DNA from 2 places in the Rhizobium sp. N122 genome. Region 1 is predicted to be linked to the other one. Evidence: riboswitches for the same ligand, from Rfam matches in the RefSeq annotation. Region 1 holds a riboswitch; the other holds the start of a gene.
The links. Region 1 has a riboswitch for FMN ahead of ATY75_RS25885 (6,7-dimethyl-8-ribityllumazine synthase). Riboswitches for the same ligand answer to the same signal wherever they lie in the genome.
Positions count from the first base shown of each region.

Region 2: another riboswitch for FMN. It lies ahead of ATY75_RS31830 (DMT family transporter); the one in region 1 lies ahead of ATY75_RS25885 (6,7-dimethyl-8-ribityllumazine synthase).

Region 1 is NZ_LOKU01000045.1:225,194-232,730, reverse strand. Features, by position in the region: gene ATY75_RS25915 (iron ABC transporter permease) at 1-709, opposite strand, end outside; gene ATY75_RS25910 (ABC transporter substrate-binding protein) at 729-1,715, opposite strand; gene ATY75_RS25905 (adenylate/guanylate cyclase domain-containing protein) at 1,817-2,926, opposite strand; gene ATY75_RS25900 (hypothetical protein) at 3,088-3,312, shown strand; gene ATY75_RS25895 (hypothetical protein) at 3,394-3,714, opposite strand; gene ATY75_RS25890 (SRPBCC domain-containing protein) at 3,898-4,344, opposite strand; FMN riboswitch at 4,652-4,794, shown strand; gene ATY75_RS25885 (6,7-dimethyl-8-ribityllumazine synthase) at 4,873-5,307, shown strand; gene ATY75_RS25880 (VOC family protein) at 5,467-6,156, shown strand; gene ATY75_RS25875 (DUF1194 domain-containing protein) at 6,501-7,277, opposite strand; gene ATY75_RS25870 (LysR family transcriptional regulator) at 7,381-7,537, opposite strand, start outside.
Region 2 is NZ_LOKU01000078.1:109,877-117,413, reverse strand. Features, by position in the region: gene ATY75_RS31835 (esterase-like activity of phytase family protein) at 1-1,654, opposite strand, end outside; gene ATY75_RS31830 (DMT family transporter) at 1,737-2,648, opposite strand; FMN riboswitch at 2,742-2,894, opposite strand; gene hupB (DNA-binding protein HupB) at 3,015-3,290, opposite strand; gene lon (endopeptidase La) at 3,497-5,914, opposite strand; gene clpX (ATP-dependent Clp protease ATP-binding subunit ClpX) at 6,336-7,537, opposite strand, start outside.

The DNA.
Region 1 (7,537 bases):
GGATCAGCGGCTTCCACAGGCTAAGCTGCAGGCCCATGCCGGCCGCCGCATGGTCGCTCAGCATGAACATGCCGATGATGCGCCGGAGCAGGAGCGCGCCGACGACGCCGGCGATCGTCCAGGGCAGCATATAGAAGAGATGCGACCAGCTGCGCCCCTGGAAGCCACCCGCCAGCCAGAACAGCAGCGATGCCGATTGCGGGCCGGTCCGCAGCAGCACATAGGTGGTGATCGCACCGAGGAACAGCGAGACGCTGACGCCGCCGAGCGCAAGCTGCAGCGGCCGCCCCTGCCCGCCGCGCGACACCCAGAATGTCACCGCGGCGGCCGCAAGCCCGCCCGCAAGGCCGATAAAGGGATAATAAGCTGGCGACATCAACGGCATGAAGACGAAACAGCAGACGATCGGCGCAACCGCCCCTGAAGTCACGCCAGTGATGCCGGGATCGGCCAGCGGATTGCGTGTCAGCGTCTGCAGCACATAACCGGAGACCGCTAGCCCCGCCCCGCCAGCTGCCGCCGTCAGGCTGCGCGGCAGCCGCAGCGTCCAGACGAGGATGGAGTCGATCTTGCCGTCGGGCGACAGCAGCACGCGCATGGCCGTCTCGATCGACAGCGTCTTGGCGCCGACCAGCAATCCGAGCATCACCGCCAGCAGGGCGGCGATGATGATGAGCCCTATGGCCAGGGACGATTGCCGGGGGCTCATCGCAGGTCTTGTCCTGAGCTTAATTCTGCAGGTCGGCCGGGATCAGCTTGGCGGCTTCCGCCTTGACGTCTACCGCCGGGAACGTGTCGGGATAGAGATAGTGCGCGGCCTCGCGCAGCACGATTTCGCGGGCGATCGGGCCGTTGGTTTCGACCCACTGGTCGCCGACATAGAAGACCCGGTTGTTCTTGACCGCCGACAGCTGCGACCAGATCGGATTGCTCTCATGCGGGCGATCCGGGCCGGAATCGTAGACGAAAATGACCTCGGGGTCCTTTTCCAGCATGGTTTCGAGGCTGAGATCGATGCCGAACTCGCCGCCCGGGCTCTTCGGCCCCGGAATATTGTCGCCGCCGATCGCAGCGACGATCGAGGCCGAGGTGTTTTCGGTGTGGAAGGCGAAAGGGGTGGCTCCGCCCCACATGATCAGGAAGCGCGGATGAACATCCCTGGGCGCCTTGGTGGCGAACTCCGCCAGATGCTTGCGGAAATCGGCATTCAGCTGCTCGCCGCGCTCGGGCTTGCCGAGCAGCTTCGAAAGGGCGGCGGTTTCGCTGTAGCTCTCTTCGAGCAGTTCCATATTGTAGGCGACATAGGGCGCAATGTTCTGAAGTTGCGCCGCGTTGCCGACGGTATAGCGGCGGATCGCGATGATCAGGTCCGGCTTGGCTTCGGATAGAAGTTCGAGATTGGGCTTGGCACGCTGGCCGATCTGCTTCATCCCGGCCGTCAGGCCGAGCAGGAAGTCCGGCTCGCGGCCAGCCGTCATATAGGTGCTGGCAACCGGCTTGATGCCGAGCGCCAGCCCGACGTCATCGGCGAAATAGGAAATCGAGGCAATGCGCTTCGGCTGCGCCGGGACGTCGACGGTCACGCCGCGATCATCTACGATGACGCCGCGGTCGTCGACGATCGAGACCTTTTTGTCTTCAGCATGCGCCGCCCCCGCCGCCAGCATCGCGGACAGTCCCAGGATGGAGAAAAATCTAGGTGCGTATCGAGTCATGTCTGAAAACTCCCCTCTCGTGCGCAGAGGCTTTAGCCAAAAAAGCGGAGTTTCACAATCATGATTCTTTTGCGCGTTTTCTGAGAAGCACCCTCTTGGGCTCAATCCTCCCGCAAGGTGAAGACCGCGCAAGGATCGGCGATGCCGCGCAAGCTGTGCTCTCCGAGCGGCGTCAGCGTCGTCGCCGTGTTCGCCGCCACCGCGCCGGAGATCAGCACAGTTCGGCCGAGCGGTTTGCAGAGCCCTTCCAGGCGGCTGACCAGATTGACCGCCGGGCCGATGGCGGTGAAGTCCAGCCGGTCGGCAGCGCCGATATTGCCCCAGAGGATCTCGCCGAAATGCAGCGCCGCCCCGAACGGCAGCGCCGCCAGCCCCTGCGCCTGGCGCAGCTGATCAAGATGAACCATGCCGGCACGGCTGGCGGCGACCGCCCGCAATGCTGCCTCGCAGGCCTCACGATCCCCCTGGGCCTCGCCTGCCGCAGCCGCCACCGGAAAGATCGCGAGCACACCGTCGCCGATGAATTTCAGCACCTCGCCGCCAAAGGCGTGCACGGCGCCGGCGACGCGGTCGAAATAGGCGTCGAGGGTCGCGATCATCGCGTGCGGTTCGGTCGCCTCGGACAGCGCGGTGAAGTCGCGCAGATCGGCACAGAGAAGAGCGGCGCGGATGGTCTCGCCGGTGCCGCGGGCAAGCGCGCCGGCCTGCACCCGGGCCGCACTGCGCCGGCCGAGATAGGCCTCGAGCAGCGCGGACCGCGCCTCCCGCGCAGCGAGTGCGGCGAGCGGTGCTGCAGCAAAACGCGCGACCTCGCGCAGCAGGCCGATTTCGGCCGGGCCGAATGCGCTACGCCCTGCCCCGCCGGCTCCCCCCGCCCAGCCGAGCAGCGGGCAGTCCGACGCCTGATTATCCCTTGCAGGCCCGATCCTCTCCTCCCACACCGGCCCGAGCCCGGCCAGCCACTCGCGCCCGGCCTCGTTCTGCGGAGCCGCAGCAAAGGCCAGCGCCTCGATGACGGCCCCGGTCTCGGCCCGCCACAGCCAGGTGCGCCGCGCGATGATCGGATGCGGCACCGAGAGCGTCAGCGCGCCGCCCGATAGCGGCAGGCCGTCCGCCAACAGCCGTCGCCCGAGCTCGGCCAGAAACCGTTCGGGACCGGGCGAGGCCGCGGCCTCGTCAACCAGCCAGGCAAGGGGAGACGGCAGATCCATGCCCTAACATGACATCGCTCCGGGACATCAGCAAGAACGCCTCCCGCGGCCCTCTTCCGGTCGGGAATTCCATCACGGCGCAAAACAGAAAATAACACTTTAAACTTGCGCAGTTTTGCTTTCATTATGCGCCGTTCATCATCGTGTGATTGAGGGGTACGATGGGCACGATATTCTGGCCGAAAGATCCGCTGGATGGCAATGACATGAGGCTGCTGACGTCGATCCTTCGGCGGTGGTGCGAAAGATATCAGGTCGAGCTGACCGCAGAGGAGAGCAGCCGCAAGGCGAAGGAACTCGTCGAATGGTATGAATTCGGCGTCAAGGATCCTGTCGAACTCGAAGAACTGATCGACAGCCAACACTGGCGCGTCAGCACGGTCTGACGCCAAGGCGCCGAAGAAACGTCGATAAAAAGGGCCGGCGAAGATTGCGCCGGCCCCATCGATCTGTCTCTGACTGCGAGCTTAATAGTCATCCCGCCAGCGGCGGCGATACTCGCCGCGCCGCTCATCGCGCCAGCGCGGACCATCCCAATCCCGGTGACGCCGCTCCCAGCCCCAGCGGGGCGGACCGCCGTAGAAGGCCACCGGCGGCGGGCGTCGCCAGTTTCGCCGGCATTCGCCCCAGCGGGTCAGATGCCAGCCGCGGCCGCACGCATAGTCGACCTTTGTAACATCGCTTGTGACATTGCTCTGGACATTGATTGTCCCCATCGGCATCGCCTCAGCTGTGCCGATCGAAAGGCTGCCAGCGAGCAAGGCAGCCGCGATAGAAAGTGCCTTCATCGGAAACTCCATTTCATCCAGCCGCCCTCACCCTAGGGCGGCCAAATTGAACTGGAGATGAATTGCGCGTTCATGTTTGCGGGCAAAAAAGAAGCGCTTTCGGACGGCCGATCGTAGCGCCGGCCAGCCGTTTTCCCGCAACGGCAACCGCTTCGGGACAAGCCTCCGGCCTGCAAAAACCGTTCATGTTCTGCCAGAAAATGAGTCGGGACCCGGGTCACGCCCGGCGGCGACCTCGATCAGCCGCCCGAGGTAATGCGCCCAGCCTTCCGCATGGCCGGCGCATTGATCGGCGCTCGGCAGGCCGCTATGGGTGAGCCGCAGCAGTGTTCCGCCTCCCTGCTCGATCAGGTCGATCTCGACCAGGCTCGACCCCGGCGGCACCACCTCGCTGCCGTCCCAGCCGAAGCTGTAGGCAAGGCGATGAACCGGCACCACTTCGCGAAACGAGCCGCGCGCAAAGCGGGCGCCGGTGACGTTGACGAGATAGAGCCCGCCCGGCTGCGGCTCGACCTGAGCCTCCGTTCCCATCCAGCGCAGGATCTTTTCCGGGTCGGTCATCAACGCAAACACTGCGGCCGGCGGCGCCGCGATATGCGCCTCGCGGTGAACGACGAGGGGCTCTTGCATATCTCTCTCCCATGGTTTGCTATGGTCTTCCCTCGCCTTGCGCGGGAACGGCGCGCTGCTGTTTTGACGGGGTGTCCTCATCGGAAGCATGTAGGCAAAAGTGCACATTCAGCAAGGGCGATGGAGACATTCCCTCCGACGCTGGCTCGTCACCGTGCCCTTCGCGTGCGCCCAATGCACTCGCTCCTGTCGTCGCTCGCCCCCTCAACTGCCTTGCCCTTCGGGCCACTCGCGCCATTCCCATTCCCACACCACAATGAAAGCATTTCACCCTATTGCCAGCCGGCCACCTTCCCCCTATTGTCCCCGCCGTTCTCAGGGCGGGGTGAAAGTCCCTACCGGCGGTATGCAGTTTCGATTGCGAGCCCGCGAGCGCCTTCTAAGGAAGGGTCAGCAGATCAGGTGAGATGCCTGAGCCGACGGTCATAGTCCGGATGAAAGAGAACGCGCGTTCCCACCGCCCTTGCGGCTGTCGGGGACGTTCGTGATCGCCTTGGGTGATGTGTCTGTTCGCCAAAGGAGATTACCATGACACCCACCCGCTACGCCTTTATCAAAGCCAGCTGGCACGCCGACATCGTCGACCGCGCCCTTGAGGGCTTCTATCAGCTCGTGCCGCCCGAACAGGTCGATGTGTTCGATGTTCCCGGCGCATTCGAGATGCCGCTGCTTTCCCGTGATCTTGCCGCAACCGGCCGCTATGGCGCCGTCGTTGCGGCCGCTTTCGTCGTTGACGGCGGAATTTACCGCCACGAATTCGTCGCCCAGGCCGTGGTCGACGGGCTGATGCGCGCCGGCATGGATACCGGCGTGCCGGTGCTGTCTGTTTCGCTAACGCCGCATCAGTATCAGGAAACCGACCACCATAAGCAGATCTACCGCGCGCACTTCATCGAGAAAGGGCGGGAGGCCGCAAAGGCCGCGCTCACCATCGGGAAGACACGCGCCGCTCTTGCCGCGTAAGACGGTTCCTCGGAACCGAGGCGGCGGGACCGATCCCGCCGTCTTCATCAGGTCGGTTACGACAGAATAATTGATTCGACGCCCCCGCCGCGCTGTGATCCACTCGACCGCGACATGTATCGCCATTCTTAATGCATCCAGAACCCCAAGGAGCTGAAGATGAGCAATGCAATGCGCAGTGAACCCCCTATGGCAAATCCGAAAACACGGCCGGTCGACACCAAGCTCGAAGTGGTCGTCATCCCCGTTTCCGACGTCGACCGCGCCAAACGTTTTTACAACGGCCTCGGCTGGCGGCTCGACGCCGATTTCGCCAATGACGCCGATTTCCGGGTGATCCAGTTTACTCCGCCCGGCTCCGGCTGCGCGATCATCTTCGGCCAGAACATCACCGCCGCAGAGCCCGGCTCCGCCCAGGGGCTCTACCTCGTCGTCTCCGACATCGAGGCCGCCCGCCGCGATCTCATTGCCCGCGGCGTCGAGGTCAGCGACGTGTTCCATGACGCATCAGGCGTCTATGCCGGCAGAGACGAACCCTATCTCTTCGGACGGCTCAGGCTCGCCGGCCGCGATCCCGAACACCGCAGCTATCGCTCCTTCGCCTCGTTCAAGGATCCCGACGGCAATGGCTGGCTGTTCCAGGAAGTCACGGAGCGCCTGCCCGGACGCATCGACGCCGACGAGACAGCCTTTGCGACCTCGAGCGACCTTGCATCAGCACTGCGCCGCGCGGCCACCGCCCACGGCGAACACGAAAAGCGCAACGGTGGCAAGCACGACGAGAACTGGCCGGACTGGTACGCCGAATACATGGTCAGCGAACGGGCCGGCCGGGAACTGCCGTTATAGATGGCGGTAGAGGGACGCAGACGCTCGTCGCGTCTGTGTTCCCTCTTGATAATGATGCAATCCGCTTGCCTTTCGCTTGCCGCTCAAGGCGAGGCGAAGGACAATGGAGGACGTGCAGTGTGGCCCCCTCATCTGCCTGCCGGCATCTTCTCCCCGAGGGGAGAAGCGGAATCGCGGCGGCGCCTCGCCTCCCTTGAAACCTCAGCTTGCGAATGAAGGTCGTCCGGCTTGCCCCCTTCTCCCCAGCGGGGAGAAGATGCCGGCAGGCAGATGAGGGGGCCACACAGCACGTCTTTCATTGTCTCTCGCGTCACCCCGAGCGAAAGTGATGGCAAAAAAACCCGTCACCGCTCGAAAAAATCCCGCCACTGTTTCTCGCCAACCAGGCAATCCGTCACGGGCGCATCCCCCGCTATCTCCCGCACCGTCGCCGGCGGCGAAAGGCCGCTGATTTCAAGCACCAGCTTGCGGCGCACGGCAACGGCGAAATCCTCGATCTTGTGGACCGGCAGCACGAAGGCGCCGGGGCCGCCGATGACGCAATCGGCGTAATATTTGTCGAGCCCGTCGGGCGCATCGGAAGGCCGCAGCATGATGGCGAGGCCGTTGATGACCATGCCCGCTTCCACGGCCCTGTCGCGGGCTGGCGTCACGGGATTGCCGGAATTGTTCGGGCCGTCGCCGGAGACGTCGATCACCTCCCGCCGGCCCCGGAAGGGACCAGCGATGATCATGCTGGCGCCTTGGGCGATGGCGGTGGAGATCGATGTGCGCCGCTGCGTGGCGATCGGCCGGGCTTCGAGCTTGCCGGCAAAGGCGATCGCGTCCTCTTCCGTTTCGATCACCTGCCAATCGATCACCGAATCCTGGACGACATAGCCTGCCCATTCGAAATAGCTGATGGCGATGCGGCCGGTCAAGCCGCCCTTCACCGCATCGATGAATTCCTTATGCTTGAGCGCCTCGACATACCCCTCGCGCTGAATGCCGATCTCCTCGAAATCCATCGACCGCGAGGTGTCGACAGCAAGCACGAGGCTGACGTCGACCTCGTTTGCGCCGGCCTGCGCTGCAGGGACGAGGCCGGAAAGACCCATAAGCACCGCAACTGTTGTCAGCATCGGTCAATCCCCACGCCATCCAAGCCCGGCAACTCTAACACAGCTTGATCGAGGAAGGACGCACCGCCACGCGCGCGGCTTCAATTTTCGGTGATGAAGTTGCTCAATGCAGCGGAAGCCACAAGGGGGTTTTCCATGCTTTCAGCGCGTCGAGGAAGACCTGCAGCCTGGCGGGCATGAAGCGGCGTGTGGGATAGACGGCATGGACGAAAATTTCCTCGGACGACCAGTCGGGCAGCAGCCGGATGAGATCGCCGCTT
Region 2 (7,537 bases), on a different contig from region 1:
TCGGCAAAGCGATCTCGGCCTTGATGTCGCCCTTGGCGTTGACGTTGTAGAGGGCGTGCGGGACGAGGCGCTCGCTGTAGCCTTCCGAGGCCAGCCAGAACGAGCCGTCGGCAGCCACTGCGATGCCTTCGATGTCGAGCTTCTGGGCCGGGGCGCCGTCACGCTTGACGATCAGAGCGTCGGTGATGACGGCCGGCTTCTTGCTGGCGTCGATCGTGTAGATCGTCGGCTGCGCGCCGAGAACGCTGTCGCTGACGGCATAGAGCATGCCCGGCTTGCCCGGCACGGCGGCGAGGCCCGAAAGGGCTGCAAAGCCGATCGGATTGCCGTCCTTTTCGGCGGAGACGATCTGCGGATAGGCTTTTTCACCTTCCGAGCGCTGGTAGATCATCACATGCGAGCGCGCGCCGCCGTCCTTGCCGAGGTCGAGTTCGTTGGCGGTCGCCAGCAGATTGCGCTGGGGAATAGCGACCGCGCCTTCCGGCGAAATGCCCGACGGCAGCAGTTGCACGAGTTCGGGATCGGTGCCGGTATCCTTATAGACGCCGACGACCGAGGCACGCTCGGCAAGCAGGAAGAAATACTGCTCATCGCCGAATTTTGCCGCTTCGAGGCCTTCCGGCTCGACGCCCTTCGATCCCGAACGGCTTTCCGGATAGTGGCCGATATGAGCGACGGCGCGTTCGAAGGATGCACCCGATTCGTAGAGAAGCTTGCCCGTCTTGTCGAAGATGGTGAAACCGCGCGAGCCACCCTGGTAATCACCTTCATTGGCGACGACGAGGCGGTTGTCGTCCAGCCATTTCACGGCGTCGGGCTCGCGCGGCACGTCCTTCAATTCGCCGGTGAATTTCAGGGCGCCGTCCCGCTTGGTGTCGATGCCGGCGAGATCGACGCTGCCGGCAGAGAAATGCGTTTTCACCTGAGCGGTGTTGGCGTCGATGATGACGATCTCGTTGTTTTCCTGCAGCGTCAGGGCGATCTCGTTCTGGCCGTTGAAGGCGACGAATTCCGGCTCCGGATCTTCAGGGGCAACGCCCGCGAGACCGGTCAGCGTCACGTGCTTGATGGTGCCGCAATCGACCGTGCCGTTCTGGACCTGGAAGACAACCAGATCGCCGGCCGGCATCTGCGGGATCTTGCCGTCGTTGACCTCTTCGTCACGCTCGTTTTCGATCGCGATGGCGCCGAGCGTCTTGTCCTTGTTCAGCGCGATCGAATCCGGCTGGCCGCCGAGATCGCAGCTGTTTTCGATCTTCTTCGTCGCCACGTCGACGATCGCCAGACGGCCCGAGGGCTTGGCCTTGCTTTCGGAGGTGTTGACGGCGACCAGGGCCTTGCCGGCGCTCGAGGTGACCGATGTCGGCTCGCCGTCCATCATCAGCGCGCCGCCTGATTTCGGGGCCTTGGCATCGGTGATGTCGATGAAGCCGATCGCGCCGAGCGGGCTGTCGCTATAGATCAGCGTGTTGCCGTCATCGGTCGCGGTGATGATTTCGGCAGAGGTCGGCGAAAGCTTGTCCTTGTCACCAGGCAGGTTCTGCGCGACCGGGAAGGACGCCATGCGGTTGAAGACCGGCTCGGCGGCGGCCGGAAAGGCAACGGAAGCGAGAAGCACGGCAGCAAGTGCTGCCTTGCGCGATGAAATTGTCATGAAAATCCCCCATGTGTCGAATAGTCGAAACATGGGTTTTCTGCGGGATTGCCATGACAGCGACATGACAACCCGCGACATTTCACGTGGTTTGCGTCACGCCGCCCTTTTCCCGGCGCATCTCGTTGCGCATGATGAAAAGCGACGCGGCAAGAATGAGGGCGGCTCCGAGCCAAAGGTAACCGGCCGGCGCATAACCGAAGAACAGCCAGCCTGCCAGCACATTCAGCGGCAGCTTCAGATCGTCGAAGGGCTGCACATAGGCGGCGTCGGCACTGGCATAGGCGAGCGTCAGCAGATATTGCGCCACGACCGTCAGCAGGCCGGCCAGCAGGAAGAGAGCAAGTGCGGTGCCTGTCGGCACGGCAAAGCCCGCCGCCAGCGCCAGGCCGCCGTTGATCGGCGTCAGCAGCACCAACAGCCAGACGGTGATCGTCTCGGGCTTTTCAATGCCGGTCAGGCTCTTGGTGATCAGCGAGGAGGCGCCCCAGAGCAGCGCCGAGAGCACCGGCAGCAGGGCTGCCCAGGTGAAGCTGTCGGACCATGGCTGCAGGATGATCATCGCGCCGGCAAAGCCGACACCGGTCGCCGCCCACCGGGCTGGACCGACACGTTCACCGAGGAACAGGCGGGCGCCGAGAATGATGAAGAAGGGCGAGGTCATGACGAGGGCGATCGCCTGCCAGATCGGCACCGACGCAAGGCCGGAAATCCAGGCCTCGACGCCGAGCGCGGCAAAGATCACGCGCACGAGATGCCGCCAGGGATATTCGGTGCGCATTGCCGAAAGGCCTGATTTGCGCAGGAAGGGCAAGGAGAACAGAAAGGCGAAGGCATATTGCCAGAAGGCCGCGGAGGCCGGGGGAAAGGCGAGCTTCATCGTCAGCCACTGGGTGACGACGTTGAGGAGCGAGAAGACCACGCCTCCAAGCACCATGAAAGCTGCGCCGGCAAAGGCGCGCGACTGCGAGACTGCAAGGGATTTCTGATTCATGTCTTTCATCCGAAATCAGGGACCAACATAAATCAGGACGCAACGAGCGACAGCACGCTGACGCTGGCAGTCCCCTGCCCCGCACGCGGCCATGCTCATCCTCTTCCATCCGGACTTTGACCGTCGGCTCCGGAACCGCACCGGATCTGCTGACCCCTCCCAAGCGTCGGCTTGGGAAAGCGCTCGCGGGCTCGGGCCGCAGCCCTTACCGCCGGTGGGGAGTTTCACCCCGCCCTGAGAACAGCTCTGTCGTAGAACAAAGGGCCGCATGCGGCAAGCGGCGAAAGCAAAAGGGGTCCGGCAAAGCCGAACCCCTTCCAAATCCTGCGCAGCCGGTCTCGTTTACGGCTGGCGGATAATCTCAGATCAGCCGTTGACGGCGTCCTTCAGGCCCTTGCCGGGCGTGAACTTCGGCACGTTGCGAGCCGGAATGTCGACTTCAGCGCCCGTCGACGGGTTGCGGCCCTTCGATGCGGCACGATGAGAAACGGTGAAGCTGCCGAACCCAGCGAGGCGGATGTCGCCCTTGTTCTTGAGTTCACCCTGGACAACGTCAAAAACCGCGTCAACAGCGGAAGCCGCGTCAGACTTCGTCAGTCCTGCCTTTTCGGCGACTGCGGACACGAGTTCATTCTTGTTCATGTTTCCACCCCTTTCTAAATGGTACGAAACGACTCAAAAGTAAGCTAGGCGCAGAATAGGTTTCATCAGGCCCGCCGGGAACCCAAAAGCCCTGCAAATCAAGGAAAAGCAAGCGTCTCCATGACGTTTTCACAAAAAAGGCTGGCGTTTTCGCCAGCCTTTTTCCGTCTTTTCAGCCAATGGGGCCTAAATGTGGCCAAGGCCACTCAATGCGCTATGGTCGCGCCCGTCTCATCAAGGCCTTCGACCGAGGTGATGACCGGCGTTTCCACCGTGCCGTCCCATTCGATCGGCTCCGGACGCCGGATCAGCGCATGCTTGATCACCTCGCCCATGCGGGATACCGGGATGATCTCCATGCTGTTCTTCACGTTATCCGGAATCTCTGCCAGGTCCTTGGCATTTTCCTCCGGAATCAGCACCTTCTTGATGCCGCCGCGAAGCGCTGCGAGCAGCTTTTCCTTGAGACCGCCGATCGGCAGCACACGGCCGCGAAGGGTGATTTCACCGGTCATGGCCACGTGCCTGTTCACCGGGATACCGGTCATGATCGAGACGATCGCGGTCGCCATGGCGACGCCGGCCGAGGGGCCGTCCTTCGGTGTCGCGCCTTCCGGCACGTGCACGTGGATGTCGCTCTTGTCGAAGCGCGGCGGCTCGATGCCGAAGTCGACAGCGCGCGAGCGGACATAGGAAGCCGCTGCCGAAATCGATTCCTTCATGACTTCCTTCAGATTGCCGGTAACCGTCATGCGGCCCTTGCCCGGCATCATCACGCCTTCGATGGTCAGCAGTTCGCCGCCGACTTCGGTCCAGGCCAGACCGGTGACAACGCCGACCTGATCCTCGCCCTCGGCTTCGCCATGGCGGAAGCGCGGGACGCCAAGATAGTCGGAGATGTTGGCAGCCGTCACATGCACGGACTTCGTCTTGCCCTTGATGATCTCGGTCACCGCCTTACGGGCGAGCTTCATCAGTTCGCGTTCGAAACTGCGCACACCGGCTTCACGGGTGTACTGCTGGCTGATCGCCATCAGGGCGTCGTCGCTGACCGAGAACTCTTCCGGCTGCAACGCATGTTCCTTGATGGCCTTCGGCAGCAGATGCCGCTTGGCGATCTCGCGCTTTTCATCTTCGGTATAGCCGGCGATACGGATGATCTCCATGCGGTCCATCAGTGGCGCCGGGATGTTCAGCGTATTCGCCGTCGTGATGAACATCACGTCCGACAAATCGTATTCGACTTCCAGGTAGTGGTCCATGAAGGTCGAGTTCTGCGCCGGATCGAGCACCTCGAGCAGCGCCGAAGACGGATCACCGCGATAGTCCTGGCCGAGCTTGTCGATCTCGTCGAGCAGGAAGAGCGGGTTGGACTTCTTGGCCTTCTTCATCGACTGGATGACCTTGCCGGGCATCGAGCCGATATAGGTGCGGCGGTGACCACGGATTTCGGCTTCGTCACGAACGCCGCCCAGCGCCATGCGGACATACTCGCGGCCGGTCGCCTTGGCGATCGACTGGGCGAGCGAGGTCTTGCCGACACCCGGAGGGCCGACGAGGCACAGGATCGGACCCTTGATCTTGGTGGCGCGGGCCTGCACGGCCAGATATTCGACAATGCGCTCCTTGACCTTGTCGAGACCGAAGTGATCGGCTTCGAGGATCTTCTCGGCATTGTTGAGATCGGCCTTGATCTTCGACTTCTTGCCCCAGGGAATGCCGAGCAGCCAATCCAGATAATTGCGCACGACGGTGGCCTCAGCCGACATCGGGCTCATCTGACGCAGCTTCTTCAGCTCGGCATCGGCCTTTTCACGGGCCTCCTTGGAGAGCTTGGTCTTGGCGATGCGCTCTTCCAGTTCGCTCATCTCGTCGCGGCCTTCCTCGCCGTCGCCGAGTTCCTTCTGGATCGCCTTCATCTGTTCGTTCAGGTAATATTCGCGCTGGGTCTTTTCCATCTGGCGCTTGACACGCGAACGGATGCGCTTCTCGACCTGCAGAACCGAGATCTCGCCTTCCATGAAGCCGAGGGCCTTTTCCAAGCGAGCCTTGACGCTGGTGGTTTCCAGCATCTCCTGCTTCTCGGTGATCTTGATCGACAGATGCGAAGCGACCGTATCGGCGAGCTTGGAATAGTCGTCGATCTGGCTGGCAGCGCCGACCACTTCGGGCGAAATCTTCTTGTTGAGCTTCACATAGCTCTCGAATTCGGAGACGACCGAACGCGACAAGGCTTCCAGTTCGACCGGATCGTCATGCGGCTCCTCAAGCACGTGGCCGAGCGCCTCATAGAAATCCTCGCGGCTGGTATAGGTGTCGATCTCGGCGCGGGCGCGGCCTTCGACCAGAACCTTGACGGTGCCGTCGGGCAGCTTCAGGAGCTGCAATACGTTCGCCACGGTGCCGACCTTGTGGATCGCGGATGGATCCGGATCGTCGTCACTGGCGTTGATCTGCGTCACGAGCATGATCTGCTTGTCGGAACCCATGACCTCTTCGAGCGCACGGATCGACTTTTCCCGTCCGACGAACAGCGGCACGATCATATGCGGGAAAACCACGATGTCGCGCAAAGGCAGAACAGGGTAGGCAGTGCTGCTCGCTACAGACGTTTTCTTCGTCATTTTTAAGTCCTTTCCATCGTCCCGTTGCCGGGCTCTCTGCGCGGCCGCTTGGGACCGGCCGGCACTCTCACTTGGGTCTACAAGTGGAGGTTCTGACTACGCTTTTCAAGCCACGCTAACGCCCGCGTTCCCCGGATGTGACAGCTTTGTTACAACGGAACGCCAACACTATGAAGCGCGTGGCTGGACCGGCGCTTACCACTTCCGACCGGCTAAAATACAAGCACCGGCAACAGGCTACGGAATCACGGCATCATTGCCAAGCACTCTTTACTTGCGCAACATCGGCCCCTTCGCAACGTCGGCTAAGTCAATTCCGGTTCCCACCGGCAAAATACTAACAGTGCCTCGGATGGTTTTTCAAATAGAAAGGGGCCTGCCGATGGCAAGCCCCCAAAATAATCGTGCGAAAGCGCAAAGGTTACGCCGAAGCGTTGGCCTTTTCTTCCTGACGATCGGCATAGATGTAAAGCGGGCGGGACGAACCGCGCACCACTTCCTCGGAGATGACGACTTCGCGCACGCCTTCCAGCGTCGGCAGTTCGAACATCGTGTCGAGCAGGATCTTCTCCATGATCGAGCGAAGGCCGCGGGCGCCGGTCTTGCGGACGATCGCCTTGCGGGCGATTTCGCGCAGCGCATCCTCGTGGAAGGTCAGTTCCACGTCTTCCATCTCGAACAGGCGCTGATACTGCTTGATCAGCGCGTTCTTCGGCTCGGACAGGATCTGGATCAGCGCATCCTCATCGAGATCCTCGAGCGTCGCCAGAACCGGCAGACGGCCGATGAATTCGGGGATGAGGCCGAACTTGACCAGGTCTTCCGGCTCCAGCTCGCGCAGGACTTCGCCGACGCGGCGGTCGTCCTGGGCCTTGACGGTGGCGCCGAAGCCGATCGAGGTCTTCTCGCCACGGGCGGAGATGATCTTGTCGAGACCGGCGAAGGCGCCGCCGCAGATGAACAGGATGTTGGTCGTGTCGACCTGCAGGAATTCCTGCTGCGGATGCTTGCGTCCGCCCTGCGGCGGAACGGAAGCGACCGTGCCTTCCATGATCTTCAGCAGCGCCTGCTGCACGCCCTCGCCCGAGACGTCGCGGGTGATCGAGGGATTGTCGGACTTGCGCGAAATCTTGTCGACTTCGTCGATGTAGACGATGCCGCGCTGCGCACGCTCGACATTGTAGTCGGCCGACTGCAGGAGCTTGAGGATAATGTTTTCGACGTCCTCGCCGACATAGCCGGCCTCGGTCAGCGTCGTCGCATCGGCCATGGTGAAGGGAACGTCGATGATGCGGGCGAGCGTCTGGGCGAGATACGTCTTGCCGCAGCCGGTCGGGCCGACCAGCATGATGTTCGACTTCGCCAGCTCGACTTCGCCGTTCTTGGAGGCGTGCGCCAGGCGCTTGTAATGATTGTGAACGGCGACCGACAGGATCTTCTTCGCCTGCCGCTGGCCGATGACATATTCGTCGAGGACCTTGATGATGTCCTGGGGCGTCGGTACGCCGTCGCGGGACTTGACCATCGAGGACTTGTTCTCCTCGCGGATGATGTCCATGCACAATTCGACGCATTCATCGCAGATGAAGACGGTCGGTCCGGCAATCAGTTTCCGGACTTCGT